DNA from 4 places in the Arthrobacter sp. CMU6 genome. Region 3 is predicted to be linked to each of the others. Evidence: riboswitches for the same ligand, from Rfam matches in the RefSeq annotation. Region 3 holds a riboswitch; each other region holds the start of a gene.

Region 1 (7,207 bases), on a different contig from region 3:
GGCGCCGAATCCCTGGCGCAGTCCCTGCGCCTGGCCTGCCTTGTTGGCGTTACGGACGGAGATGTGGACGTATCCGGATGCAACTGACATGAATGCTTACCTCAATGTGAATGGCCGTCATCGCGGCTCGAATGCTTGGGTCCCCGCAATGATTCTGGGGAGGGGCGCCCTACGCTGGGCTGGGGGCGAATGCCTAAAAACTTCGTGGGGTGGTGAAAGTTAGGCGTGCATTCGACAACAGCGCATGTCGGCAGCAACGGGTGTGCTGGGCCAGTATTCTGCGGCTGCAGGTGCTGTTGAGTTCTTGTTCACATTTGAAAGTGTGCAACGTAACAATGAAAACTTGCAAGTAACAATGGACCGAACCGTCCGCATGCTGAGACAAACGGCTCTTTTGTGTGGTAAATCACAGTTTTGCAAGTGGCCATTTTTTTGATTTATTTTCCTGAACGGACGGTCGGAAAGCTGCCCCTACAGAATCTTCTTCGATTTTTCCAGAAATACGCGCTGAATATTCAATGACATCTGAATTGCCGGAAACCAGCAGCCCCGATACGCCGATTGTCCAGCTATGACGCAGGCGGGACGGAACTTTTTTGCCCAAGCGCACGTAGCGCCCGGGGTCAAATCCGCAGGACTGCGGCGTCAGCGCCAGGTTCGGCCAGGCGCTGCGCCCTCCAGCACTAAGCTGCGCCGTCCAGCACTGATCAGCTGGACTGGCTCGAGCCGCTGGTTCCCGCTTGCGCTGTAGTCCCGCTCACCTGCACGTTCTCCGCTGCGAAGGCCGAGCCATCCTTGCCGGCCACAATCCGCACAGTGGCCCCGGAAACGATGTCGGCCACTGTCAGGTCGCCGGTGGCTGACTGCTGCCGCCTCTGCAGCAGGTTGCTCACCACCGTTTCGTCGCTGAGTGTGTAGGTGCGCGTGATGCCCCAACCGGCGCCCGCGGCGCCGTCGGCGGGAGCCTGGGCGCCGCCGGCACCCCAGCCGGCGTACGGAGTGGCGGAGGCCGGAGAGTTCGCGGCCAGGAAGTTGGGGTCGCCGCCCGGGGCGGCTGGGTTCGGTGCGGCGGCGTGCGGTGCGGCACCTGAATGCGTACCTGGGCCCTTCCAGCTCGCTAGGCTGGGATTCACAGCCCGCGCACAGGGTTGCCAAAGCGGCGGCTAAACACCAGTACGGAGAGTTGTCACATGGCCACTTCGCACTCCATGACCAACAACCTTCCCCACTTGACCCACCCGGACGGCTCCCCTATCCGCGCCCTTGTGGTTGACGACGAGCCGAGCCTCTCCGAGCTCATGAGCATGGGCCTGCGCATGGCCGGCTGGTCGGTCGCCGTCGCTGCCGACGGCCCCGAGGCCGTAAAACTCTCCAAGGAGTTCCGCCCGGACGTGCTGGTGCTTGACGTGATGCTTCCCGGGTTCGACGGCGTCGAACTCCTGGGCAGGATCCGCGCCTTCGCGCCGGAAGTCCCGGCCCTCTTCCTCACCGCCAAGGACGCGGTGCAGGACCGCATCGTAGGTCTCGCCGCGGGCGGCGACGACTACGTCACCAAGCCGTTCAGCATGGAGGAAGTCCTGCTGCGCCTGCACCGGCTGGTCCAGCGCTCCGGCGTGGCCGCCATGGATTCCGCTGAGCTCGTGGTGGGCGACCTGGTCCTGAACCTCGACACCCGCGAAGTCACCCGCGCCGGCGACGAGCTGCAACTGACCGCCACCCAGTTTGAACTGCTGCGCTATCTCGTGGAGAACCCCAAGCGTGTGGTCAGCAAGGCGCAGATCCTGGACCGGGTGTGGAACTACGACTTTGGAGGCCAGGCCAACATCGTCGAACTGTACATCTCGTACCTCCGCAAGAAGGTGGATGCCGTGCATCCGCCGATGATCCACACGGTCCGCGGCGCGGGCTACGTCATCAAACCGGCAGAGTAGGCCGTGGCAAACCTTTCCGTGGCAGTCCGTTCCCAGCGCCGAAGCTGGCTGAAGCCGGGTACCTGGCATCTGCGCACCCGCCTGGTCCTGGTGGCCATGGCGCTACTGGTGGCGATCTGCGGAGCCATCGGCCTGTTCAGCTACGCCTCGATGGACTCGTTCCTTACCCAGCAGCTGGACAAGCAGCTCACGGAGGCGGCCCGCCGGTCAAGCGACTTCGGCCGGCCGCCGTTGGCAAATCCCGACACCAGGCCCGACCCCCTGGGCGCCCGCGGCCAGCGCGTCGGCACGGTAACGGCCAGGATCGAAGACGGCACAGTCATCAGCGCCGGTTTCATTACCCCCGACGCCACGGTCGCCTCGCTGTCTGCGGACGACGACCAGGTTCTCCTGGAGCTCCGCCGCGACGGCGTACCGATCGAACGCACACTGTCCTCCGGCACCTACCGGCTGGTGGCGGCACAGGCGCCCTACGGGGATGTCATCGTCACCGGGCTGCCCCTGGCGGAAAAGCAAAACACCCTGACATCGCTCGTGTGGACCATCACGATAGTCTCGCTGGGCGGACTCGTGCTGATCGGCCTGGCGGGGACGGTGCTCATCCGCCGCACCATGAAACCGCTGGAACAGCTCTCCGAGGTGGCCACCCAGGTCTCGCGCCTGCCGCTGGACGCCGGCGAGGTGGCACTTGCCGTCCGCGTCCCGCCGTCGAACGCCCATCCCGGAACGGAAGTGGGCAGCGTGGGGCACGCCCTGAACCAGATGCTGGACAACGTCTCCAACGCGCTGGAAGCGCGGCAGGAGAGCGAAATGAAGGTGCGGCAGTTCGTGGCGGACGCCTCCCACGAGCTCCGGACACCGCTCACCGCCATCCGCGGCTACACCGAGCTGATGCGCATGACCGAAAAGTTCACCCCGGACGGCCAGCGGTCCCTTGCGCGCGTGCAGAGCCAGTCAGAGCGCATGACCGCCCTGGTGGAGGACCTCCTGCTGCTCGCCCGGCTCGATGAGGGACAGCCGCTCAAGCTCAGCGACGTTGACCTCACGCAGCTCGTCATCGAGACGGTCAGCGACGAAAAAGTCATGGCACCGGACCGGGCGTGGCACCTCGACCTTCCGGAGGAACCTGTGACAGTCCGGGGCGACGCCTCACAGCTGCACCAGGTCCTCGTGAACCTGGTCTCCAACGCCCGCAAGCACACGCCGTCCGGCACCACTGTGACCACCGGGGTGATGCGGTCCGCCGACGGCAGCGCGGTGATTTCAGTCACAGACGATGGCGCCGGCATCCCGCCCGAATTCGTGGACAAGGTGTTCGCGCGCTTCGCCCGCGCAGACGCGTCGCGGGCGACGCCGGTGCAGCCGCCCCTGACGCCGGCAGGCACCGCGGCGAAGGATTCTGCGGCCGATGGCCAAAGCGCCGGAACGGCCCTGCGTACCGCGGCAGCACAGGGAGAACGGGGGGTTGCCTCGGCGGAGGGAACCAGTGGCCTGGGCCTGTCCATTGTGCAGTCCATCGTGGAGGCGCACGGCGGCACGGTGGAGGTCACGTCCCGGCCCGGTCGGACGGAATTTGCTGTCCGGCTGCCCATGCAAGGCGCCGCGCCGGCGTCATGATGTCCGTTACCTAAATGTGACTTAATCAAAAGCCTCCTGTACGGTCGATAACGTGCGGCCGCCACTAGAGTCGCATGTCCGGATTGACGCCCAGCTCTGCCGCTTCCCGGATTCCGCTAGATCAGGCAGAGGCGGGGGAACCAGAGTCCCGGGCTTTCCGCATTAGCCCTTGGGGTGAAGCCGACACGTGCATTTTCCGTGCGGCCGGATGACCTCATCCGAACCCGACAGCTAACTCCGCAGGTGTTGAGAGGCAATCCACCATGTCTGAATTTAAGCCACAGGTGCGCCCTGAGCGCGCCTCGCATAAGTCTGGCCGCACGATTTCCCGGCACCGCGCCGACGATGCCCAGCCTAAGACTGCATTTGGCCGTTTCGCTGCTGGCCTTCCGTCCTTCGGGCGCCGGGCAGCCGTCCTGACCACCGCCGCCGCCGTACTCGTTGGCGTCGGCGCCGCAGGCCAGGCGGCAGACCAGGCCGCGCCGTCCGCGTCTTACACCTCCGCGTCTTACACATCCGCGGCCACGGCTGACGCGGGGCAGACGCTGAGCTTCGATAAAACGCTGATTTCCGCCCTCCCGGCCCCGTCCGCGGCGTCCATCGCTCCGCAGTCCGCCGACAAGGAGGCCACGGCCAAGGCTGCTGCGGCAAACAAGGCCGCCGCTGCCAAGGCGGCCGCTGCGAAGGCCGCCGCTGCCAAGACTGCCGCCACCAAGGCCGCTGCCGCACAGGCTGCCGCCGCGAAGGCCGCAGCTGCACAGGCTGCCGCCACCAAAGCCGCAGCCGCCAAGGCTGCCATCACCAAGGCCGCCGCTGCCAAGGCTGCCGCTGCCAAGGCCAGGGCCGCTGCGCCCGTGGCCCTGAACGATCCCGCCGGAGCCCAGGCCTACGCGGCCAGCAAGCTGGGGTCCTTCGGCTGGTCCGCCGACCAGATGCAGTGCCTGAAGCGGCTCTGGACCAAGGAATCGGAGTGGCGCACCACGGCCACGAACGCCAGCAGCGGTGCCTATGGCATCGTCCAGTCTCTGCCCGCCGAGAAGATGGCGAGCGCCGGGGCGGACTACCGCACCAACTACCGCACTCAGATCAACTGGGGCCTGGACTACATCAAGGAACGCTACGGCTCCCCGTGCGGTGCGCTGAACTTCCACCTCGCCAACAACTGGTACTGACCGGTTGCCGCGGCCGAACCGGTTGACGCCGCGCATTTCTGCACCGCTCTAGGGTGTCCGGTATACGGGCGAGAGGCCCCGGATCCACCAGGATCCGGGGCCTTTCTGCTGTCCCCGCCATGCCCGCGGGGCCAAAGTGGCGCAGAAATGCGAACTCCACAGCCCCCGCACAGCTTCGCCCCAAAAGCCTCATAACAGCGGAACGAGTGCGGGAACGTATCGCGCAAGTAGGCGTGCAACCGGCGCAGGCACTCCTCCAGGTCGCGTTCCTCGTTGTAGACCGGGATGGTCACGTCCAGGACCGGTACCGCGGCGGCGGTATCGATGGGGAGCCTGGTCCACAGCGGCGCACTGCCGGGAGGCACGACGCCGCACCGGCGGGTGCGGCTGTGGTCCGGAGGCCTGGTCAGTGATGGTTATGCATCCAACAGTGGCCGCCGCCGCGTGTGCCTGATGAGGGTCTGCGCCGGGGCGTGTCCGTGTGCTGGTCTTCGCGTTGTTGGCCGTGATTCTGCTTTTGCCCCCGCTCGCACCCGGCGCCGGACCCGGCAGGGCTCCACGGCGTACGCCGGCGCTGCCGCGGTTGCGGCGGCGCTCGCCGCGCCGCTGGCCTGCTCCCTCACCACCGCGGCGACCACCCATTCCGGCGCGATCGTCAGTGCCGGACCGTCCGCGACCGGAGCCCGCGGCAACCTCGCCGGACTGGGCAACTTCGGCCGCCAGGGCACTCCCGCCGGACCGGGTATCCTAGCGAATCCGGGCGCCCTGGCGAATCCGGGCACGGTTAATTCCGGCGTCCGGTTACCAGCTTGCCGCCGAACTGCCGGTCATGGCCGTCGGAGGCTTCAACGGGACCGATCCCGCCCCCACGCTGGAGGAGTTCCAGCAGCTCGTGGCGGACGGCAGGATCCATTACTTCATCGGCGGAAGCATGATGCAGGGTGAAACCGGGTCCGACGCGGCGGTGCGGATCTCGGAGTGGGTGGCGGCCAGCTTCCAGGCCCAAACCATCGGCGGCGCCACCGTGTACGACTTGTCCTGACGGGAACATGCTTTTGGACCCATGCCGTTGGCCCAGGGACAGCTGGCCCAGCGACAGGTCAGGCGCGCTACAGCCGCAGCGAGATAGCCGGGCGCCCGTCCTCACCGGTCTCCACGGACGCGGAAACGGCAGTGTAGTCCGGAATGTGCAGCACGCCGTCGGGAAGGACGCCGGTGTTCGGGCCCACCGCTACGGTCCGGATGCCGGCCGCAACTCCTGCCGCGATGCCGGCGGGAGCGTCCTCGAACACCACCGCCTCCGAGGGGTCGGCCCCCAGCAGGGACGCCCCGAGCAGGTAACCCTCCGGATGCGGCTTGCCGCGGGAGACGTTCTCGGAGGTGACAACCGCCGCCGGCATCGCCACCCCGGCCGCCGCCATCCGGACGGTGGCGAGGTCGCGGGACGCCGAGGTCACCAGTGCCACGGCGCCGGCCGGCAGGGAGTCGAGCAGCTGCAGGGCACCCCGCACCGCGACGATGCCGTCGGTCTCGGTCAGCTCCATGTGTCCCAGCTCGGCGGCCAGGGCGTGGATGTCGGCACCCTCGGGAGCGAAGCGGCGGACGGTATCCAGCGCCCGCACTCCGTGGGAGGTGCGGAGGATTTCCGCGATATCAAGGCCGTAGCGTCCGGCAAATTCTGTCCACACGCGCTCCACGATGGCCGTGGAATCCACCAGGGTGCCGTCCATGTCGAACAGGACGGCACGGGCTGTCAGCGTGATGGTGGCGGAGTCGGCAGGAAGGCTCATGGCTTCCATCCTGCCTCATCCGGTCTGCAGGCGCGCCCTTTGTGACTCAGCCGTTCGGCCGGTTGGGGAGGTACTGCACCGCCCACTTGTTGCCGTCCGGGTCGGCGAAGTAGACGAAGTGGCCCCAGTCCTGGACGTCCACGTCACTCACGTCCACGCCGTTCGCCTTGAGCTGGTCGTGGGCGGCGTTGATGTCGCTCACCACCAGCTGGAGGCTGGGTGCCGTGCCCGGAGGAGCATCGTTGAGGCCCTCCCCAATGGCGATCGAGCAGCCCGAACCAGGCGGGGTCAGCTGGACGAAGCGAATGCCATCCATGGGCCGCTCGTCATAGTCGGCGTTGAAACCGACCTTGTTGACGTAGAAGTCCTTGGCGCGGTCCACGTCGGACACGGGTACGAAGACGAGTTCAAGTTTCCAGTCCATGGTGCACAGGCTAGCCGGGGCGCCCTGCGCTCCGGAAGGCCTCCGCCGGTGAACTTTGCCGGTGGAATTAAGGTCTAACCGGCGATGCCGTAGAGCCGGTCGCCCGCGTCACCCAGGCCCGGCACGATGTAGGCCTTCTCGTTCAGCTTCTCGTCGATGGAGGCGAGGACGATGGTGACGTTGGCGTCCTTGTGTTCCTCCTCCAGTTTGGCCAGGCCCTCCGGCGCGGCCAGCAGGCAGATGCAGGTGACATCAGCGGCGCCGCGCTTGAAC
Region 2 (7,207 bases), on a different contig from region 3:
TGATCGCCGCGGTCATCCTCGCCGGGGTCTTCCAGATCCTGCTCGCCGTCCTGGGCGTCACCCGGCTCATGCGCTTCATCCCGCGCTCGGTAATGGTGGGCTTCGTAAACGCGCTGGCCATCCTCGTGTTCATGGCCCAGCTGCCGGAACTGATCGGCGTTCCGTGGCCGGTCTACCCGCTGGTGGCCGCCGGCCTGCTGATCGTCGTCGGTCTCCGCCGCATTACGACGGCGGTGCCGTCACCGCTGGTGGCCATTGTCCTCCTGACGGTCCTCGCCGTGGTGGCCGGGATCGACGTCCCCACCGTCCAGGACAAGGGCCAGTTGCCGGAAAGCCTGCCCACCCTGTTCATCCCGGCTGTGCCCCTGACACGGGAGACCTTCCAGACCATTGCGCCGTTCTCGCTGTCCATGGCGCTCGTGGGGCTGCTGGAATCCCTGATGACGGCCAAGCTGGTGGACGACATCACCGATACCCGCTCCAACAAGACCCGCGAATCCTGGGGACAGGGGGTGGCCAACATCGTCACCGGGTTCCTGGGCGGCATGGGCGGCTGCGCCGTGATCGGGCAGACAATGATCAACGTCAAGGGTTCCGGCGCCCGGAGCCGGGTGTCCACGTTCCTCGCGGGCGTCTTCCTGCTGGTCCTGGTAGTGGCCCTGGGCGACATCGTAGGCCTCATCCCCATGGCGGCGCTGGTGGCGGTGATGATCTTCGTCTCGGCCATCACGTTCGACTGGCACTCTGTTGCACCGGCAACGCTCCGGCGAATGCCCCGATCGGAAACCGCGGTCATGCTGATCACCGTTGGCACGGTGGTAATCACGCACAACCTGGCGATCGGCGTCGGGGTCGGGGTGCTGGCAGCGATGGCGATGTTCGCCCGCCGGGTGGCCCATTTCGCCACCGTGGAGCGGACGGAAGTGGAGCTCAACGGCCGGACGGTGGCCACGTACACCGTGGACGGCGAACTGTTCTTCGCCTCCTCCAACGACCTCTACACCCAGTTCAATTACGCCCGCGACGCCGAGCCGGACATCGGCGGCGTGGTGGTCGACCTGCACGCATCACACCTGTGGGATGCCTCCACCATCGCCGTGCTGGATGCCGTGACTGAGAAATACCGCCGGCACGGCCGCGAGGTGGAACTGATCGGCCTCAACGCGGCCAGCATCCAGATGAGGGAGCGGCTGGCTGGCAAGCTCAACGCCGCAGAGTGAGGTTCACCACACAAATCACACCCCGATCCCTTACCTGACGCGGGCCGGCGCGTCATGAACGACACGGTGCCGTTACCTTAATGTGACATTGACCGAACCCTCCCGTACGGTGGAAAACGTGCCTCTTTCACCGACGAGGCGCTCCCGCGCTGATTGCCTAACTCTGCCGCAGCCCGAGGAACCAATCGAAGACCCATGTCCGGCAGAGACGGGGAAACCACTTTTTGGCCTGCTTTTAGCGGGCCTTGGGGTGAAGCCGCACAGTTCCTGACCACGCTCAGGACCGCGGCCGGGTGCCTCCCATCCGAATCCGACAGCTCACCTCGCAGGCATCGGGAGAGGCTTCTTCATGTCGTTCCGCTTTATTTCTGGCCGCCGTGCTGCGGCCGCCCGCTCCAATCCGTTCACCCGCCTTGCCTCCGCAAACTCGGGCGTCGGCCGCCAGGCAGCAGTGATCCTCGCCGCCTCCGGCCTGGCCTTCACAGGCACCGTTGCGGCCAACGCCGGAGGCGCCGCACCGGCCCAGCCCGCGCAGGCTCCGGCCGCCGCCCCCGCAGCCGCCAGCCAGGTTCAGGCTCCCCTGGACGCTGCTTCCAGCGTCCAGATCGCGTTTGAACGCCCCGCGGTCAACTCGTCCCCGGCTACCGTGGTGGCAGCACCCGTCGTCCAGAAGCCGGCAGTCAAGAAGGCCGCAGCACCTGCTGCCGCCCCGGTTGCCGCGCCCGCCAAGGCTGCTGCGCCCGTAAAGGCCGCAGCTGCGCCGGCCGCGCCCGCACCGAAGGTCACCGTCAAGGCTGCGGCTCCCGCGCCGAAGGCCCCTGTCCAGGCTGCGGCAGGCGTCAATGCAACCATGCTGGCCTCGGCGTACGCCCAGATCGGCATCACGCAGGACTGCACCGCCATGGTGGAGAAGGCCCTCGGCGCCGCCGGCATCCGCGTGGGTGACCTGGCTCCGATGCAGTTCCTGAGCCACGGCAGGGTGGTCTCCACCCCGCAGCCCGGTGACATGGTGGTGCAGTCCGGCCACGTGGCCATCTACGCCGGAGCCGGCAAGGTCATCAGCGGCGGCATGAACGGCATCAACGCCACCATGGCCCACCCGCTGTCCTGGCTCACTGCGACCGGCCCCGTCACGTTCGTGCGCGCGGCCTAGCCGAGCTGAAAAACCGCCGTGTTCCGCTGTCTTGGGGGCGGCGGAACACGGCCACCCCCCAAGGTGCTCCCACCTTTCTACAAGGATGGCGGAACACACTGGGCATGCCTGATGAAAGACCGCAGTCTCCGGCTGCGAGTCAGGATCGCCGGGTCCGGATTGTCCCCCATGCATTCCGGATCCGGCGCCTGCGTTAAGGTCCTTGCGCCGGAGGTCGGCGGCTCTGCCCCGGACCCCGCCTCAGCCCCTGACCGTACGGTTCCGCCCCTGTGATTTGGCTTCATAAAGGGCGACGTCAGCGGCCGCGATCACCTCATCGAGGTCAGCGGTATTCGCGTTGTAGGTGGAAATGCCGTAGCTGACGGTCGGCATCCGCAGCAGCTCGGGGATGTGCTGCCCTGCCAGCCTCCTGCTGATCTCACCCGCGATGATTTCCGCACTCTTCGGGCCGGCACCGGGCAGCAGGAGGATGAACTCCTCCCCGCCGTAGCGGCCGGCAAAGTCCGTAGACCGGACCGATGCGCTGCACGCTTCGGCAAAGGCCTGAAGTGCGAGGTCGCCCGCCGCGTGGCCGAAGGTGTCGTTGACCGACTTGAAGTGATCCAGGTCGGCGAGGATCAGCGAGCCCCCGCTGTTGGCGGCCTTGCTGCGGTGCAGCTCTTCGGCCGCCGCTTCCAGGAACGCGCCGCGGTTGAGGAGGCCGGTGAGCCCGTCCTGGGTGGCTACCGTGCGCAGCGCCCGCGTCTGCTGCTCGGTGCTCAGCCCCGCCATGCTGAAGGAAACCACCACCAGCAGCACCATGGTGACCATGGTGGTCACCGCGGACCCGAAGAATGTGGCAAAAACAGGACCGTTTGGCCCTTGGATGAGGAACACCACCAGGCGGCAGGTGTAAAAGAATGCCACCCCGCCGGCCGCGATGGCCATGGGGATTCTCACCCGCGAGTACCCGGGTTCAAGCCGCCACAGCTCGTGCGAAGCCAGGCCGATAAGCACGGCCATGGACGCCAGGAAGACGGCTCCGCCGGCCCACGTGTTGGATCCCGGGCTGTCGAGTCCGGCGGCAGCGCCGGCGATGACCGGCAGCGCAACAGACATCCACACGTTGTACTTCAGGTTCCGGAGGGAACGCGCCCCGGCCCAGACACCTGCCGCGCCGGATACCAGCAGGAAGTTGCCCAGCGGATTGGCCCAGGCCTGCTGCGGCGTGCCGTTCAGGAGGAAGGCCGCCGAGCCTGACAGGAACAGGAGCAGCGCGGCACACCACCAGGCGCTGTAGGGCGAGCGGGTGCTGCGGAAGGTGGAAAAGTAGAACAGCAGCGCCAGAATCAGGGCCATCGCCGCGAAGGCAATCCGCAGTGTTGCCGTGTCTAGGATCATTCCGTCCCCTTGAATCCCGATCCAGTGCAATCCAGTATCGCACCGGGAGCGCCGGGGGTCCCGCTGGGCCGCGGAGAATTTTCCCGGGACCGACATATTTGTCTGACATCAGTCACGAATTGGGCCGCCGCGGCGCTCCGGTGCCAGCATTATTGAATGCTTGAGGCAACAAAAGACCCCGTATCCGCTCCCCCGGCCACGGAGGCCGACGCCGCACCCCTGAACCCGGCCCTCGCCGCGGAGGCCAGGACTGCGCGTGTCGCGGTGACCGTCTTCCCCCTCCTGGTGCTCGCAGCCGGCGTTGCCGGGTTCCTGCTTCCCGGCGCCTTCAAACCCCTCGGCCCGGCTGTGCCGTACCTGCTGGGAATCATCATGTTCTGCATGGGCCTGACGCTGACGCCGCCGGACTTCGCGGCCGTTGCGCGCAGGCCTTGGGCCGTGGTGTTGGGCATCGTGGCCCACTATGTGATCATGCCCGGCGCCGGCTGGGCGATCGCCACCCTCCTCCACCTGGAGCCCGCTCTCGCAATGGGCCTGATCCTCGTGGGCTGTGCGCCGTCCGGCACCGCCTCGAACGTGATGGCCTTCCTGGCCAAGGGTGATGTGGCCCTGTCCGTGGCGGTCGCCAGCGTCTCCACTCTGATCGCCCCGGTGGTCACGCCCGTCCTGGTGCTGTCCCTGGCCGGTTCCTTCCTGACCATCGACGCCGGCGGCATGGTGCTGGACATCGTCAAGACCGTGCTGCTGCCGGTGATCGCGGGCCTGCTGGCCCGGCTGTTCCTCAAGAAGCTCGTCGCCAAGGCGCTGCCGGCGCTTCCCTGGGCATCCGCCGTCGTTATTTCCCTCATCGTGGCCGTAGTGGTGGCGGGAAGCGCCAGCAAGATCCTGGCCGCCGGCGGCATTGTGTTCCTGGCCGTGGTGCTGCACAACGGCTTCGGCCTGGGGCTCGGTTACCTGGCCGGCAAGCTCGGCCGCCTGGACGCCAGGGCGCGCAGGGCCCTCGCGTTCGAGGTCGGCATGCAGAATTCCGGCCTGGCGGCAACGCTGGCCACCGCCCACTTCACTCCGCTGGCGGCCCTGCCGTCCGCCGTCTTCTCGCTCTGGCACAACATCTCAGGTGCCATCGTGGCGGCCTGGCTGGCCCGGAAGCCCCTGCCGGAGCAGCCGGAAGCCTAGACAGCAGCAGGCACGGCCGGCTCAGCCGCGGCGGCCGGGTCGCCGGGGACCTTCGGGCCAAATCCGTTCTCGGGCCGTGGCAGTCCGTAGTGCTCACGCAGTGTGCGGCCCGTGTACTGCTGGCGGAACAGTCCGCGGGACCGGAGGATCGGAATGACATGGTCCACGAACGCGTCCAGTCCCGAGGGGAGTACCGGCGGCATGATGTTGAACCCGTCGGCAGCACCCTTCTCGAACCACTCCTGAATGGCGTCTGCCACCTGCTCGGGTGTTCCGGAGAAGGTGCGGTGCCCGCGGCCGCCGCCCAGCCTGCCGATGAGCTGGCGGACGGTGAGCCTTTCGCGCCGGGCGAGTTCCACAATGAGCGTGTACCGGCTCTTGGCGCCCTCGATCGCGTCCTCGGAGGGAAGGTCCTCGGGCAGCTGCGCATCGAGCGGGAGTGATTCGGGCGAGACCCTGAGGACGCCGGCCAGCTGCTTCCGCGCGTGCTCGGGGTGGATGAGCTCATCAAGCTGCTTCTCCAGCTGCCGCGCCTCGTGCTCGGTGGAGCCGATGACCGGGACGATGCCGGGCAGGATCTTGATGTGTTCCGGGTTGCGGCCCACGGCGGCCGTCTTCCGCTTCAGGTCCGCGTAGAAGCGCTGCGCCTCAGCCAGGGTCTGCTGCGCCGTGAACACCGCCTCGGCGTAGCGGGCGGCGAAGTCCTTGCCGTCCTCGGAGGAGCCGGCCTGCACGATGACGGGGTGGCCCTGGGGCGAACGCGGCACATCCAGGGGACCCTGGATCCGGAAGTAGCGGCCGGTGTGGTTGATGGTGTGGACGCGGGAGCTGTCCGCCCAGACCCCGGCGGCCTTGTCCCCCACCGCGGCGTCATCTTCCCAGCTGTCCCAGAGCTTCCGGGCGGCGTCGAGGAACTCGGCGGCGCGCTCGTAGCGGCGCCAGTGCGCCGGCTGGTCCTCCAGGGAGAAGTTCCGCGCGGCCGCTTCGCCCGCGGTCGTCACCACATTCCAGCCGGCCCGGCCGCCGCTGATGTGGTCCAGCGAGGCGAACCTGCGGGCCAGGTTGTAGGGGTCGTTGTAGGTGGTGGAGGCGGTGGCGATCAGGCCGATCCGCTTGGTCACGGCGCTAATGGCGCTGAGCAGGACCGTCGGCTCGAGGGTTCCGTAGGGGCGCTGGCGCACGTCGCCATGCAGCACGGGCGAGTCGGCGAAGAAAATCGAGTCGAAGGTGCCGCGTTCCGCGGTGCGGGCGAGCTGCTGGAAGTGTGCCACCTGTGTCCCGGCGAAGCTGTCGCTTTCGGGAAGACGCCAGGACGCCTCATGGTGTCCGGTGCTCATCAGGAAGGCATTCAGGTGGAGTTGGCGTGTGCCGCCGTCGATGGCTTTGGCTGGGGTGCGTTCAGTCATGATGTGGTCCTTGGGGGTCTGGGGGCGGTCAGGCGGTGCGGGATCCGACGGCGGTCCGCCAGCGGGAGAAGTGGCGTTCAACGGCGACCAGCAGGTAGTTGACCATCAGGCCGAGGAGGGACACTGTCAGGATGCCCGCATACATGTCCGGAATGAGGAAGCTCATCTGGGAATTGACGATCAGGTAGCCCAGGCCGGCCTTGGCACCGACCATCTCGGCGGCGATCAGGACCAGGATGGACGAGGTGCCGGCCATCCGGATGCCCGTGAAGATGGTGGGCACGGCGGAGGGAAGGATGACCTTTTGGAACAGCTGGAAGTTGGACAGCCCCAGTGAGCGGGCGGCGCGGATAAGCAGGGGGTCGACGGTGCGGACGCCGGCGATGGTGTTCAGCAGCACCGGGAAGAATGCCGCGTAGGCCACGATGCTGATCTTGGACGTTTCGCCGATGCCCAGCAGCAGCGTGAACACAGGGAGCAGGGCAAGCGCTGCCGTGTTCCTGAAGACTTCCAGCAGCGGGTTGAGGAAGCGGTCAAGGGCGCCGTACCAGGCCACGAGCAGCCCGAGGGCCACGGCGCTGACGACGGCGATGCCGAATCCACTCGCGGAGCGGCTCAGGCTGGCAGCGAGGTGGTTCTGCAGCTGGCCGTTTGCGACGAGGGTACCCAGTGCCTCGAGCACCACGTGCAGGGGCGGAAGGAACACCCTCGTCGAGGCCGGGGCGAGGTAGGTGGGTCCCAGTTCCCAGAGCAGCAGGAACAGGATGATGGCCCCGGCACCCCACACAGCTTTGCCGCCCTGGCGGGCGTACAGGCGCAGCGTGGCCGTCGGAGTCTTGCCAGGCCCCGGACGCAGCCCCGGATTTCGCGCC
Region 3 (7,207 bases):
TCGAACACAAGCATCGTCATGGCGTGTCACCAAAAATTCATCCGGGCGCAAGGCAAAAAAGGACCCCCGCCAGTTGGCGGGGGTCCTTTTGTAAGGCTTGGGTGTCTTAGCCGCCGACGCGGATGAAGACCGGGCCGGAGCCGACGTTCACGCTGAACAGTGCGGTGGTTCCGCCGTTCCAGCCGCCGTGGACGGCCTGGCCGTTGCCGACGTACACAGCGATGTGGGCCAGGCCCATGCCGCCGTTCTGGTAGTAGGCGAGGTCGCCCGGCCGAGCCTCAGCAGCGCTGACGGTGCGTCCGAGGGACAGGTAGCCTGCCGGCCAGCCGTGGTAGTGGATGCCCACGGCGGCGAGTGCGTTGGTGGCCAGGGCGGTGCAGTCCTGGGAGACGCCCAGCTGCGCGTAGGCAGCAGCAGCGATCGCAGCGCCCTTGCCGCTAGCGGCAGTGGTCTTCGGCGCTGCCGGGGCAGCGGTCTCGACGGCGGCGGTGGCCTGGACTGCCGGTGCGGCGTCGGCAACCGGAGCAGCCTCAACGGCGGGGGCGGCTTCCTGGACCTTGACAACAGGCTTGGGGGCCTCGACGACGGGAGCCGGCGTGGTGGAAACAGCAGGCTTCTCGTAGGAGATGGCGATGCTGGACGCGGCCGAGATGGTGGACGGTGCAGCGGACTGGACTTCCAGCGTGGAAGCTGCAGCGGACTCACGCTGAACGTTGGTCTCAGCGGCGTTGGCGGCGATGCCGCTGGTCAGGACAAGACCGGAAGCAGCAGCGATAACTGCGGCCTGGCGGCCCATGCCACCTGCGTTGTCGCCGACGGCTTTGGCAATGACGGCCAGCGAGTTGGTCTTGGTGACCTCGGCGCGGTGCCGTGCAATGGTCGCACGTGTAGTCATGAGTTTCTCTCTTTCGTGTTCCACGGACCGCGGTAGCAGGCCATGGGTTATCGACGCGCCGGCATCTTGGGGGTAAGCCGGCCCGCCTCGAATCGGATTCTTAGCGAAGGGTGTAGAAAGCGGACGTGCCCGTTGCGGACACCGCGTGCAGGAGCGTGCCCTGCGAGGGGTTCAGCGCGCTGATCATCATGCCGTTGCCGACGTAGATGCCCACATGGGCGCCGCCGTTCTGCATGACCAGGTCGCCGGGAGCAGGCGTGGAGGTGGGCTTCATGGCGTTCCACGCGTTGACGCGGGGAATGCTGATGCCTGCCTGAGCGTAAACCCACTGGGTAAAGCCGGAGCAGTCCCAGCCGCTGGGGGTGGTGCCGCCCCAGACGTAGGGGCTGCCGATGCCGGTGTACGCGATTGCAGCCAGCCCGGAAGCTGCGGCCGAGGCCGCACCGTCGGTGGACTTGGCGGTGACGGCCGAGGCCGCACCTGCGCTCTCGTTGCCGGCCTGGCCTGCATCGGCCGTCTGGCTCTCATCGTTCGACTGGGGAGCGATGATTTCGGCGACCGGGGCTGCCACCGTGGTGACGGCCGGACGCTCGAAGGAGACAGTGGCGGTGGGCGCGGCGGTCACAGCAAGCTGCGCAGCCTGGGATCCGGTCTCCGAGGAGGCGGAAACACCAATGTTGGCGTCGGCTGCGTTGGCAGGCATGCCAACGCTCAGGATGAGTCCTGAAGCAGCCGCGATGACAGCTGCCTGGCGACCTACTGTGCCGGCATTGGCGCTAACCGCCTTGGACACGGAGTCCAATGGGTTCATACGAACCGTTTGCGCGCGGTGGCGCGCGGCATTGTGGCGTGAAGACACGAAGGTAGCCTCTCCCAATGCCTGCGAGGTGAGCTGTCGGATTCGGATGGGAGTCACCCGGCCGCTCCGCTTCCTGGGAAGCTTTGCGACTTAACCCCAAGGCCTTCTTGCGAAGACCAAAATTGGTTCCCCCGCCCCTGCCAGACGATGTAATGCGAACGGACCTTGAGCGGTGGCAGAGCTAGGCAATCCACTCAAGAGCGTCAACTTCGGAAAAGTTGACGCGGTTTAGACGGTACAGCAGTTCGGAGCGAATGTCACATTCAGGTCACGGCGTGTCACAGGAATGAGAGTGCTCACTCGGCTTGGCCCTAAAGCCAGCCGGTGGGATCAACGACGTCGCCGTTGACCATCACCTCGAAGTGGAGGTGGCAGCCGGTGGAGGCGCCCGTGGTCCCGCTGAGGGCGATCATTTCGCCCCGGGTGACCTTCTGGCCAACCTCGACGCTGGAGGACGACAGGTGGTTGTACGTGGTCTCCAGGCCGTTGCCGTGATTGATCACCACGCGGTTGCCTCCCCCGTACGGGTGCCACCCGGAGAACGTCACCGTGCCGCTGGCTGCGGCCAGCACCTCGGTGCCGCACTGGGCGGCAAAGTCCTGCCCGCGGTGGAACTCGCCGGCGCCGCCGGTGATCGGGCTAACCCGGTAACCGAAGGGCGAGGACTTGACCATCGTGGTCAGCGGCGCCCCCAGGGTGCCCACCGAGGCCGAACGGCTGATGGTGCCGGCCGACTGGGCACTCAGGAGTTGCTTGAGCTTCCCGTCGGGGTCACCGGTGGTGGACACGGATGTGCGGCTGAAGTCGATTTTCGCCGCCGCTTCAGCCGAGACCTTGGGCTGGGCCGGTGAGGCAGCGGACGCGGACGCCGCGCCCTGTTGCTCTCCGGCTGCCAGGACAGGGCTGGTGGCGGGGACAGTAACAGTCAGCAGCAGGCCGGTGGCCGCAAGGGCTACGCCGGCTTTCTGTCCAACGCCACTGGCCGAGGCAAAATCCGCAACCTGCCGGAACGGACCCCGGCGGCGGCGGCGCGCTTCGCGCTGGGCGTCCCGGGGGCGGTCCGCGGCAATGGCCTCCGCGAGGCGCGGCTCCGGAGCGGGACCGGACGCGCGGCGGCGGCCCCGGGCATTCTGCATGGACAAGTACTGCTTCCTCTCTGGATAGCCTGCGAAGTTAGCTGTCGGATTCGGGTCAGAGAGTTCGGACCCGGTCCGCCGTAACAAGCCATTCCGGCACAGGGGTATCCCCGGAGGGTTCCTTCTGCGGAAGAGACTCGCTGCTGCGGACTTCACCCCAAGGCTGTAGAAACAGCCGGTTGTGGTTCCCCCGCCCCTGCCAGTGGGTGACTCGTGCTGCTGATCTGCTGGCAGGGTTCGGCTCCAGATCAGGTAACGCTTTGGTATCGGCGTTGCCGTTTAACTATAGGCGATTAACGGGCGCAGTAATAATTCCGTTATATACACTGTGCAGAAGTGGTGGGTCGTCCTGCCTGCAGATGTCAGACAGGCTGCGGTGTTTCGCCTGGTGGGCGACTAGCCGACGCGTACGAACACGTGCGCAGCAACTTCCGGCGGCAGCTCAAGGGCACCTTCGAAGCCGGGCACGCGGACCGAGATGTACTCCCCCACACGCTCCAGCGAGACGGCGGCGCCGGGCCGGATCCCGCCTTCATCCAGCTGGAGCAGCAGCTCCGGCTCCACCTGGATGGGTTCTGCCAGGCGGCTGACGGTGACCTTGGATCCCAGGCCGTAACCGGTCATAGCATCGAGCAGGTTCACCACTCCGTCCGAGAAGGGGCGGGCAGGCTGGCCGCCCAGTGCTGCCAGGCCGGGGATCGGGTTGCCGTATGGCGACTCGGTGGGGTGGTCGAGCAATTCGTAAATCCTGCGCTCTACCCGTTCGCTCATGACATGCTCCCACCGGCAGGCCTCGTCATGAACGTAGGCCCAGTCGAGGCCGATGACGTCGGCGAGGAGGCGTTCGGCGAGCCGGTGCTTGCGCATCACCTCGGTGGCGCGTTTCCGGCCCACTTCGGTCAGTTCAAGGTGGCGGTCACCGGAGACGACAACGAGGCCATCGCGTTCCATTCGGCCGATGGTCTGCGAAACGGTGGGGCCCGAGTGGCGGAGGCGTTCGGCGATGCGTGCCCGAAGCGCCACGATGTTCTCTTCCTCCAGCTCCAGAATGGTGCGAAGGTACATTTCCGTGGTGTCGATCAGATCCGTCATTCAGCTCAGCTCCTCGAGCACAGTTTTGTGTCCGTCCCACCGTACCGCGGGCCCGCCGCACCGGGTTCCGGCAGGCTGCAGCGGCGGTCACATGTCCGACGGCGGCGCAGCACCGGCTATGTGCCCGTACGTCCAGTGCCAGCTTAGCCTATTTTGAATTAGTCCGGATAATCTGCGGCACGGGGACGGCGGGCACTGTCTCAATGACTGGACTATGACGGGTGCGTGTTCCTGCACTATCCGCGCTTCGGGCAGAATAAGGAGGGTCTTCGTGGCGGTCAAGGTTGCCTGCCGGCCATCGCCCCGACCCAGCCGAACCGCACTTCCATGCCGAAAATTGGAGCCACTGTGAGCGACACCAGCATCACTATTCCCGCAAACCTCCTGCCCAAGGACGGACGGTTCGGCGCCGGTCCCTCCAAGGTCAGGCCGGAGCAGATCGAGGCACTCTCCGCCGTGGCCACGACACTCCTTGGCACGTCCCACCGCCAGGCCCCGGTGAAGAACCTCGTGGGCTCCGTGCGCGAAGGCCTCAGCACCTTCTTCCGTGCCCCCGAAGGCTACGAAGTGGTCCTGGGCGTCGGCGGCTCCACCGCGTTCTGGGACGTCGCCAGCTTCGGCTTGGTGGAACAGAAGGCACAGCACCTGTCCTTCGGTGAATTCGGGTCCAAGTTCGCCGCGGCCACCAACAAGGCGCCGTTCCTCGCGGAGTCCTCCATCATCAAGTCCGAGCCCGGCACCTGCCCTGCCGCCAAGGCCGAGGCGGGCGTTGACGTTTACGCCTGGCCGCAGAACGAAACCTCAACCGGCGTTGCCGCGCCCGTCCAGCGGGTGAATGGCGCCGACGAGGGCGCACTGATGCTGGTGGACGCAACCTCTGCTGCCGGCGGTCTTGACGTCGACGTTGCCCAGACGGATGTCTACTACTTCGCACCGCAGAAGAACTTCGCCTCCGACGGCGGGCTGTGGCTGGGCCTCTTCTCCCCGGCAGCGCTGGAGCGGGCCGAGCGCGTCAAGGCCAGCGGACGCTGGATCCCCGACTTCCTGGACCTGAAGACCGCCATCGACAACTCCAAGCTGAACCAGACGTACAACACCCCGTCGCTGTCCACGCTCGTCACGCTGGACGCCCAGGTGCAGTGGCTGAACGCCAACGGCGGTCTGGACTTCGCCGCCGGACGCACGGCGGACTCGGCCAGCCGCATCTACAAGTGGGCGGAAGCATCCGAATTCGCCACGCCGTTCGTTGCCAATGCCGCCGAGCGCTCCAACGTCATCGCCACCATCGACTTCGATGACTCGATCGATGCCGCCGCCATTGCCAAGGTGCTCCGCGCCAACGGCATCGTGGACACCGAGCCCTACCGGAAGCTGGGACGCAACCAGCTGCGCATCGCCACCTTCGTGGCCATCGAGCCGTCCGATGTCTCAGCCCTGCTCGAGTGCATCGACTACGTGGTGGGCGAACTGAAGAAGTAATCGCCCGGTGAGGAGTTTTGTCCAGATAATCGGGGTTTGAAGCCCGTTTAGCCCCATTATCTGGACAAGAACTCTTCGGTTAAAGCACGACGGCGCCGTCCGGACTTTCGTCCCGACGGCGCCGTTTGCGTTGTGATCAGTTTGCCGTTGTCAGTCCTGCTCCGGGCTCCCTGACTCTGCATCGGCGTCGGACTCTATTTCATCGTCGGACGCCGATTCAACGTCCGCGGCAGTCTCGCCGAGAGCTCCGTCCGCAGCCACGCCTTCAGCCGGAGCTTCCTCCCGGGCGGCATCCGCGTCCTGCTCCTGGGCGTCCTCGGGACGCACGCGCTCGGCCCACGGCACCCACTCCGGGGCGAGGATCGAGTCCTCAGACGGGAGCAAGCCAAGCTCGTTGACCGTGATCACCTTGGAGCGGGAGTTCCGGGTCAGCACGGCATACCACTGCCAGCCGAGGTACCCCGGCAGCCGTGATTCGAAAAGATGCGTCACCACGCGGTCGCCCTCGGTACGGGCAGCCAGGTGGTCTCCGATTTCGGATGCCTTCGCAATGCCTTCGATGGCGGTCCGGGCGGTGTCCACGGCAGCGGCCAGCACGGCGTCGGGTTTCCCCGTCCGCCACACCGGGACACCGGCGCGCCGCTTGGGTGCCTTGGGTTCCACCCTGGATTCGGCCTGTTCAGGTTCCGGGTTCATCGGGAGGCCTAAGCGTCCAGCTCGTCGGCAACCTTACGCAGGGCGGCGGCAATGGCCTTGCCCTTGTTGCCATCCGGGTACTTGCCGGACGACAGCGTGCCGGACAGGTTGTCCAGAACCGTCACCAGGTCCTGCACCAGCGGGGCAAGATCCCTCGCGCTGGGGCGCTTGGCCTTTGCGATGGACGGCGTCTTTTCGAGGACGCGCAGGCCCAGGGCCTGGGCGCCCTTGCGTCCGTCGGCGACGCCGAACTCAACCCGGGTGCCGGCCTTCAGTTCCGAAACTCCGGCGGGCAGCGCGGATTTGGGGAGGAACACTTCCTGCCCGTCCTCGCCCGCGAGGAATCCGAAACCCTTGTCCTTGTCGTACCACTTGACCTTGCCGGTAGGCACCTAATCAACCTTCTTCGTTCTGACGTTCTGGGACACGGCCGGCTGTCACCGCATCCGCACTGATGTGCGGGTTCAGGGTATGACTGCCTGGTCCATGTTGGTCTGTTCCTTCAAGGTTATCCTGACTGGCAGGCGAATCCCGCTTTGAGGCGCGGCCGCGGCGCTGCTGTTAGCGTTACGTCCATGACATCCGCGCGTATCCGGCGGCCCCTGATGGCCACCGCAGTGCTCCTTGCAGTCCTGTCCCTCGCAGCCGTCGGGGCGGTCATGGCGCTGGCCGCTGCCGGCCAGGCCGCGCCGCAGTGGATCACGTCGACGGCGCTTTACGGCCTTCCCGCGGCCTTCCTGCTGATGCTCGTGCTGGTGGTCGACGGCGTTGCCGCCCGCCGCCGGGCAGGAAGCCCCGGCGGGCGGTAACGTTGGACTGATGTCCCTCATTCGAGCGCTCAGCAAGGAACTGGAGGCACGCAGCGACGAGTCACTGCGGGCCCTGTTCGCTGCGCGGCCGGACCTGATCTCCCCCGGCGTTCCGGACTTTCCCGCACTGGCCGCCAGGGCCAGCGCGCGGGTGAGCGTGCAGCGGGCCCTGGAACGCCTGAACCGCCCGCAAATGCAGGTCCTGGAGACCCTGCATCTGTGCACCAACACGGACACCGGG
Region 4 (7,207 bases), on a different contig from region 3:
GGACGGTTGGCGGGCCTGGGCAAGATCTACGATCACCCTGGCGGCTTTGGGAAACAGCCCGGCGATGACCGAATACCAAACCTCGCAACCGGCGAGCAGTGCCTCTGCTGCGGACCAGTCACCGCTGATGCCCAGGGTGACGCCCCCAGGAACTGCCGCCCGCAGCCGGGCGATGCGGCCGCGGGCCTGCCCCGGCGAAGGGGGCGGGAACTTGATCGACGCAATGCCGGGAAGTTCAGCGATCCGGCCGTGGAGTTCATCCGAGAAGGTGAACCCCGTGGTGGCCGGGTTGTCGTAGACGGCGATCGGCAGATCGGATGCGGACGAAACCTCGCGGTAGAGGCCGTAGACCTCTTCTTCGGTCAACCGCTGATACGACACCGGCGCCAACAGCAGGCCCGAGGCGCCCGCAGCCTGGGCATCGTCGACGCAGTCCAGCACGTCACGGGTGCGCAGGGCACCGACACCTGCCACCACGGGAGTCCCCTGCGCGGCTTCAACGGCCGCCTCCACCACCTGGCGGCGTTCCTCGCGCAGCAGATAAGTGTAAATGCCCGTCGAGCCCAGCACACCGATGGAGTCCGCTCCCGCGTCGGCGCACCGGGCGACCAGCCGCACCAGTGCGGCTTCGTGGACGCTCTCCCCAGCGAGCGGAGTCAGGGGAAACGCACAAAGGCCTTCAAACATGGAAGGTGTCCTCTCTTCAGGTCAGTTTTGGTTTCTCCCTTCATGCTCACAGCCGGATTGGTCCTAGCATAGATCCAAGAATCCACGATTCAGGAGGACCAAATCGAAGCCGAACTGCCGCTGGTCCTTGACCACCAGAGCCGCGTTCCGCTCGCCGCCCAACTGGTGGGCCGGCTGCGGGAAGCCATCCTGGACGGGACCCTGCGGCCGGAGCACACGCTCCCGGCGTCGCGGCGCCTTGCCGCCGGACTGGGCGTCTCCCGCGGAGTGGTGGTCCGCGCCTACGAGCAGCTTGCTGGCGAGGGGTACCTGGAAAGCCGGGGTTCCGGCGGTACCCGTGTGGCGGTACGCTCCGACGGCCGCGGCATGGCGTTCGAAGGCACCCAGGCGGCATCAGGCATGGAGCAAACCGCAACGATCGACCTCACACCCGGACGGCCGTCCGGCGCCCCGTTCCGTGACCGCGACTGGCGGGCCGCCTGGCGGAATGCCGTGGCCGAGCCGGTGGAGGTTGAGCTTCCGGCCGCCCTTGGCACCCCGGCCCTTCGCGCTGCCGTGGCCGATCACCTCGCCGCGTCCCGCGGGCTGACGGTGAGTGCTGACGACGTCGTCATCACCGCGGGCACCAGTGACGCCCTGCAGCTGATCGTCGCAGCACTCCGCTGCCCGGCCGGCCCGCCTCGCGTCCTGATGGAGGACCCCGGCTATCCCACGGCCAGGCGCGTGCTTTCCGCGGCCGGGGCCACAGTGGCAACCCTTCCGGTTTCCGACGACGGGCTGGAAGCGGCACAGCTTGCGGCCCCCGGCCCCCATCCTGACGCCATTCTGGTGACGCCCAGCCACCAGTACCCCCTGGGCGGCCGGATGCCGGTGAAGGAACGGATGGCTCTGCTGGCCTGGGCCGAAGCCAACCGCGTGATCATCCTGGAGGACGACTACGACAGCGAGTTCCGGCACCGCAGGATGCCCCTGCCTGCCCTTGCCTCGCTGCCCTCCGCGGCCGAAGTCGTTTTGGTGGGCACCTTCTCCAAGTCGCTGAGCCCGTGGCTGCGATGCGGGTACCTCGTGGTGCGCGGCACGTCAGGGCAACGCCTCAAGAACGCGCGGCTTGACCTCGGCACGCCCGTTCCCGGAGTGATGCAGTCTGCCTTGGCGAACTACATTGCCGGCGGAGGCCTCGCGCGGCACATCGCCCGGGCACGGCGCCAGTACGCCCACCGCCGTGAACTGCTGCTCGACCGCCTCGGTGGCCGGACAGACGTACAGCTAGCGGCCCTGGACGGCGGCCTGCACGCCGTCATCCGGCTCCAGGCTAATGTTCCTGCCGAGCGCCTGGCCGGGGAAGCGCTGGGGCTGGGGGTCCGGGTGGTGACTCTGGCAAGCTATTTTGCAGAACGGACGCCGGAGAACGGCCTGGTCATCGGGTATGGCGCGCCAACCGATCTGCAGCTGGCCCGGGCGCTGGACATCATCGCCGGGCTACTGGATCGAATCGGCGGCGGCCCGCCTTAGCTGTTGCGAGCGTCAGTGTCCGGTCGCGAGGACGACGGCCAGAGTGAGCATGAGCAGGGCGACACCGCCGTCGAGGAAGCGCCACGACACCGGCCGCGCGAAAAAGCCGCTGAGTCGGCGTGCCCCGTAGCCGACGAGGGGAAACCAGAGTGCGCTGCCGGCGGCTGCCCCTGCCCCGAACAGCCACTTGCCTGGTTCGCCGTGGGTGTTGGCCAGCGAGCCCAGCAGCACCAGCGTGTCGAGGTAGACGTGGGGATTGAGCCAGGTGATGGCGGCGGCGGTGAGCACAGCTGACCAGACGGTTCCGCGGCCGGGGGAATCAACCGCTTTGAGCGCCCCGGGCCGCACTGCCCGCCGCGCGGCGAAAACCCCGTACGCGAGAAGGAATGCGACGCCGAACCACCGCACGACGGCGAGGAGCACCGGTGCGCCTTGGATGAGCGCGCCGATCCCGGCGACCCCGGCCAGGATCAGGACAGCATCGCTGGCGAGGCACACCAGGACCACCGGAAGTACGGCCTCGCGCTTGAGGCCCTGGCGCAGGACAAATGCGTTCTGCGCTCCGATGGCGACGATGAGGCTGAGGCCAGCTCCGAGGCCGGTCAGAAAGGAAAGCATTCTTCGAAGGTACGAGCCGGAAATCTGAAAAGCAATTCACTTTTTCTATAGTTCCATTAGAATATCTTCATGGAACTGGATCAGCTCAGGGCGCTTGCCGCCGTCGTCGACCACGAGACCTTCGACGCCGCTGCGGGGGAACTGCGGCTCACCCCCTCAGCCGTGAGCCAGCGGATCAAGGCACTCGAACGCTCCGTGGGAAGCGTTCTGGTGCGGCGCCTCAAGCCGGTCCGGCCTACGCCGGCGGGCGAGCAGCTGCTCCGTTCCGCGCGGCAGCTCCTGCTCCTCGCCGACGAGGCGGTCCTTGCCCTGCGGGGGACGGGGCGCGCGGAGGGGGACGACGGCGGGCAGCCTCATGCCGAACGGCTGCGGGTTCCCATCGTGGCCAACGCGGACTCCATCGCCACCTGGCTGCCGGCGGCCTACCGGGAAATTGCGCGCGGCGGCCGCGTTGCCCTTGAGTTGCTGCGCGACGACGAGCACGCCACGGCCGACCTCCTGCGGTCGGGCGATGCCGTTGGCGCCATCACCGCGGATCCCCGGCCGGTGCAGGGATGCACCATCCGGCCGCTGGGCACCATGGTGTACCGGGCCAAGGCGTCGCGCGAGTTCGTGGCCCGCTGGTTCCCCGACGGCCCCACCCCGGAGGCCCTCGCCGCAGCGCCCGTCATGCAGTACGACCGGAAGGACACCCACCAGCTCGCTGTCCTCGCCCGCATCGCGCCGGACGCCACACCCCCGCAGCTCTTCATTCCTGATTCAGTCCAGTACGTCGAATCGGTCCACGCGGGCCTTGGCTGGGGCATGGTGCCGGACCAGCAGGACCCGGAACACTCTCTCGTGGAGCTCGACCCCTCGTGGAGCGAGGACCTTGGGCTCTACTGGCAGGTGTGGACGCTGGAGTCACCGGGCCTTGAAGAGGTGACTGACGCCGTCGTCCGCGCCGCCCAAACACTGCCGCCGCACCCAAATTAGGCACTGCGGCCCGCGGTGCTGCGAAAGCCGCCAAACGCAGCAGCGGCGGGTGCCGATGCACCCGCCGCTGCTGTGTGGAGTTTTCCCGTTGTTACGCGTTCACCCGCACGTAGGTGGAGCCGGTGAGCCAGGAGGCCGGGTGCACGATGGTCTCGTTGACACCGTTCATGCCGCTGCTGATGGCCTGACCGCCGCCGATGTAGACACCGACGTGTCCGGCGCTGATCATCAGGTCGCCGGGCTGAGGGGCGGAAACCGGAGTGCCGTACTGGTGGAACTGCGCAGGCGCGAGATCGCCGACGGACTTGCCGACGGACCGCAGAGCCTGTTCCACCAGGATGGTGCAGTCCTGGGTGGCACCGAGCTGCGCCCGGGCCGAAGCCACAATGGCTGCACCCACGCCGCTGGCTGCCGGAGCGGCTGATGCTGCCGGCGTGATCGACGCGGAGGCGTTGTAGATTCCCATGCCGGTCGGCGCGGCAGGAGCTGCCGGCGCGGCGGGTGCTGCCGGAGCCGCAGGTACCGCGGGAGCTGCGGCTGCGCCCGGCCCCGGGATGAAGATCTGGTCGCCGGGGTAAATAACCGAAGCCAGGGACAGGCCGTTCTCTGCGAGAAGTGCATCGAGGCTGACACCGTGGCGTGCTGCGATGGCACCAAGGGTGTCGCCGGGCTCGACGGTGTGCGAGGCACCGGCAACAGCCGGGGCCGGGACTGCCGGTGCGGCAGGGGCAGCGATCGCCTGGCTGGCGACGGACTGGGCGGTAGCGGCCGGACCAGCCGGCGTCTCGGGTGCGTAGGCACCTGCGTGGGCGGGTGCCCCGGCGCCGAAGAGGAGACCGGAAGCGACGGCGGCGGCAGCCGCCGGCTTGGCAACCGACGCAGCGTTGGACTTCAGGGAATACGACAGGCCCTGCAGGGCGATGGACGTCGTGGGGGTAGCGCGATGGCGCGCGGATGTGGACTTACGTGACATGGTGGATTGCCTCTCCCATGCCTGCGGGGTGAGCTGTCGGGTTCGGATGGGAGTCACCCGGTCCTGCCCGCCAAATAGGCGCAGCGCTGGACTTAACCCCAAGGCCTTGACGCGCAAGGCCGGTACTAAGGTGGTTCCCCCGTCCCTGCCTGTCGGTTATAGCGAACGGATCCCGGTCAGCGGCAGGGCTCGGCATTCTGCCCGGGAATGCCCTGATTGGAACCAAGGCACCGGCCGAGGTTATCGCATCCACGCACCAAAGTCACATTTAGGTAACGGCACCGTTCCTGAAAAGTGCAGGAAAGGGGTGCAGAGCCAGCACCCTACAGGGCCTTCACCGCGCCAAGCACCTTCGTCAGGGACTCCTTCGCGTCGCCGAACAGCAGCGTGGTCTGGGGCTCAAACATGAGGTCGTTCTCAATCCCGGCGAACCCGGGCCGCATGGAGCGTTTGAGGAACACCACCTGACGCGCGTCCGCCACCTCGAGGATCGGCATCCCGTAGATGGGCGAACCGGCGGTGGTCTTGGCGGCGGGGTTGACGACGTCGTTCGCGCCCACCACCAACGCGACGTCGGCGGTGCGGAACTCGGAGTTGATCTCGCCCATTTCCTTGAGCGATTCGTAGGGCACATTGGCCTCGGCGAGGAGTACGTTCATGTGCCCCGGCATGCGTCCCGCCACGGGGTGGATGGCGAAGTCCACCCGGATTCCCCGGGATTCCAGGGCCTGGGCCAGCTCTGCCGCTGTGTGCTGTCCCTGCGCGACGGCCAGCCCGTAGCCCGGCACGATGATCACCCGCTGCGCGTAGCCCAGCAGCACTGCCACGTCCTCAGGGCTGGACGAACGGACCGGACGGTCGCTCACGGCGGTGGATCCCGCCGTCGAACCTCCCTTGAACGCGCCGAACAGGATGCCGGCCACGCTGCGGCCCATGGCCGCGGCCATCGCCCGGGTGAGGATGGTGCCTGACGCCCCCACCAGCGTGCCCGCCACCACCAGCAGCACGTTGCCCAGCACCAGCCCGGATGCGGCAACGGCGAGGCCGGTGAACGCGTTGAGCAGCGATATGACGATCGGCACGTCGGCGCCGCCCACCGGCAGCACCAGCAGCACGCCTGCCACCAGGCCCAGCAGCAGGAGCAGCAGCGCCAGGACGAGCGAGCCGCCCATCACAACGGCGGCCGCCGCACCGACGGCTGCCAGCAGTACCGCCCCCATGAGCACCGGCAGGCCGGGAAACACCACGGGCCGGGTGGTCATGAGCTCCTGCAGCTTCGCGAACGTCACGGCTGAGCCGGCGAAGGACACCGCCCCCACCAGCAGGGTGAAAACGACGGCGACGCGCACCCAGGCATTCTCCGCATGCGGCAGTTCCAGCAGCGCCACGAGGCCGGCGGCGCCGCCGCCCACCCCGTTGAAGAGGGCGACGAGCTGGGGCATCTGGGTCATCTTGACGCGCCGGGCCACGGGGGCGGCCACACCGGAACCGACGGCGATGGCGCCGAGGATCAGGGGAACGTTGTCCAGCCGGGTTGAGAAAAAGACCGTCACGACGGCGACCAGCGCACCGAAGGCGCCGATGAGGTTGCCGCGGCGGGCAGTTCGCGGGGAATTCAGGCCCTTCAGCGCCAGGATGAAGAAGACGGCGGCCGCGAGGTAGAGCAGGGCGGTGACGTTGGGGTCGAGGAGGGTCACCGCGTGGCCTCCGTATTCTCCGGGGTCTCACTCTGCGGGACGCTCTGCCCTGGAGCTCCCGTCACCGGCTTGACCGGCCTCTCCGGCTTGCGGCCGCGGAACATCTCAAGCATGCGGTCCGTCACGACGAAGCCGCCCACCAGGTTCGCCGTCGCAAGAACCACCGCCAACAGCGCCACCGCAAGGACCCAGGGGTGCGTCGCCTGGCCGGCGACGATGATGGCGCCCACCAGGATGATCCCGTGGATCGCATTCGCGCCGGACATCAGCGGCGTGTGCAGCGTGCTGGAGACCTTCGACACCACTTCGAAGCCGACAAACACCGCAAGCACTGTGATCGTCAGCAGGCTGATGCCGTCCATCAGACCACCCCTTCGTTTTCCGACGCCTTCACCGGGTCATTCGCCATCTGGTCTGCAAGGTCGCTGTCTGCCTCATTGGCAGCATCTTCCTCTGTGCCGCCCGGCGCGTTGTCCTGCCCGCCGTCTGGCGCGCCCTCCTGTGCGCTGCCCGGCGCGTCGTTTCCGGCGAGCGCCGCGAGTGCGTCGGCTGTTGGCGGGTGCCGCACCACGCCGTCGTGCGTCAGGCAGGCACCAGCTATTACGTCGTCGTCGAAATCCGGGGCCACCGTCCCGTCCCGCGTCATCAGGGCGAGCAGGTTGGCCACGTTCTTCGCGTAGAGCCGGGAGGCGTCAGTGGGCATGGCGGACGGCGCGTCCTTGAGGCCGACGACGGTGACGGTCCC

Evidence for each region. A riboswitch is a leader RNA that binds a small molecule or an ion and turns the genes downstream of it on or off. The one in region 3 is predicted to bind cyclic di-AMP.
Region 1: linked by a shared signal. The riboswitch ahead of AC5RWD_RS19055 (aggregation-promoting factor C-terminal-like domain-containing protein) and the one ahead of AC5RWD_RS00125 (C40 family peptidase) in region 3 are both predicted to bind cyclic di-AMP.
Region 2: linked by a shared signal. The riboswitch ahead of AC5RWD_RS15410 (hypothetical protein) and the one ahead of AC5RWD_RS00125 (C40 family peptidase) in region 3 are both predicted to bind cyclic di-AMP.
Region 4: linked by a shared signal. The riboswitch ahead of AC5RWD_RS19150 (C40 family peptidase) and the one ahead of AC5RWD_RS00125 (C40 family peptidase) in region 3 are both predicted to bind cyclic di-AMP.

The regions. Positions count from the first base shown of each region.
Region 1 covers NZ_JBNHFL010000031.1:43,466-50,672, reverse strand. Annotated here, with positions in the region: gene AC5RWD_RS19080 (winged helix-turn-helix domain-containing protein) at 1-90, opposite strand, end outside; gene AC5RWD_RS19075 (hypothetical protein) at 407-610, opposite strand; gene AC5RWD_RS19070 (hypothetical protein) at 708-1,133, opposite strand; gene AC5RWD_RS19065 (response regulator transcription factor) at 1,191-1,931, shown strand; gene AC5RWD_RS19060 (sensor histidine kinase) at 1,935-3,548, shown strand; cyclic di-AMP (ydaO/yuaA leader) riboswitch at 3,643-3,806, shown strand; gene AC5RWD_RS19055 (aggregation-promoting factor C-terminal-like domain-containing protein) at 3,812-4,720, shown strand; gene AC5RWD_RS19050 (mannosyltransferase YkcB-related protein) at 5,550-5,762, shown strand; gene AC5RWD_RS19045 (HAD-IA family hydrolase) at 5,830-6,510, opposite strand; gene AC5RWD_RS19040 (VOC family protein) at 6,557-6,934, opposite strand; gene upp (uracil phosphoribosyltransferase) at 7,009-7,207, opposite strand, start outside.
Region 2 covers NZ_JBNHFL010000021.1:37,952-45,158, reverse strand. Annotated here, with positions in the region: gene AC5RWD_RS15415 (SulP family inorganic anion transporter) at 1-1,220, shown strand, start outside; cyclic di-AMP (ydaO/yuaA leader) riboswitch at 1,401-1,566, shown strand; gene AC5RWD_RS15410 (hypothetical protein) at 1,570-2,373, shown strand; gene AC5RWD_RS15405 (GGDEF domain-containing protein) at 2,614-3,753, opposite strand; gene AC5RWD_RS15400 (bile acid:sodium symporter family protein) at 3,910-4,929, shown strand; gene AC5RWD_RS15395 (LLM class flavin-dependent oxidoreductase) at 4,926-6,335, opposite strand; gene AC5RWD_RS15390 (ABC transporter permease) at 6,364-7,207, opposite strand, start outside.
Region 3 covers NZ_JBNHFL010000001.1:19,174-26,380, reverse strand. Annotated here, with positions in the region: gene AC5RWD_RS00130 (NlpC/P60 family protein) at 107-895, opposite strand; gene AC5RWD_RS00125 (C40 family peptidase) at 996-1,706, opposite strand; cyclic di-AMP (ydaO/yuaA leader) riboswitch at 1,759-1,928, opposite strand; gene AC5RWD_RS00120 (M23 family metallopeptidase) at 2,066-2,890, opposite strand; cyclic di-AMP (ydaO/yuaA leader) riboswitch at 2,902-3,143, opposite strand; gene AC5RWD_RS00115 (iron-dependent transcriptional repressor DtxR) at 3,287-3,982, opposite strand; gene serC (phosphoserine transaminase) at 4,331-5,461, shown strand; gene AC5RWD_RS00105 (DUF3027 domain-containing protein) at 5,612-6,157, opposite strand; gene AC5RWD_RS00100 (cold-shock protein) at 6,166-6,549, opposite strand; gene AC5RWD_RS00095 (hypothetical protein) at 6,733-6,966, shown strand; gene AC5RWD_RS00090 (helicase-associated domain-containing protein) at 6,977-7,207, shown strand, end outside.
Region 4 covers NZ_JBNHFL010000032.1:1,320-8,526, reverse strand. Annotated here, with positions in the region: gene AC5RWD_RS19170 (dihydrodipicolinate synthase family protein) at 1-687, opposite strand, end outside; gene pdxR (MocR-like pyridoxine biosynthesis transcription factor PdxR) at 760-2,199, shown strand; gene AC5RWD_RS19160 (LysE/ArgO family amino acid transporter) at 2,212-2,817, opposite strand; gene AC5RWD_RS19155 (ArgP/LysG family DNA-binding transcriptional regulator) at 2,887-3,792, shown strand; gene AC5RWD_RS19150 (C40 family peptidase) at 3,884-4,765, opposite strand; cyclic di-AMP (ydaO/yuaA leader) riboswitch at 4,769-4,939, opposite strand; gene AC5RWD_RS19145 (NAD(P)(+) transhydrogenase (Re/Si-specific) subunit beta) at 5,089-6,462, opposite strand; gene AC5RWD_RS19140 (NAD(P) transhydrogenase subunit alpha part 2) at 6,459-6,824, opposite strand; gene AC5RWD_RS19135 (Re/Si-specific NAD(P)(+) transhydrogenase subunit alpha) at 6,824-7,207, opposite strand, start outside.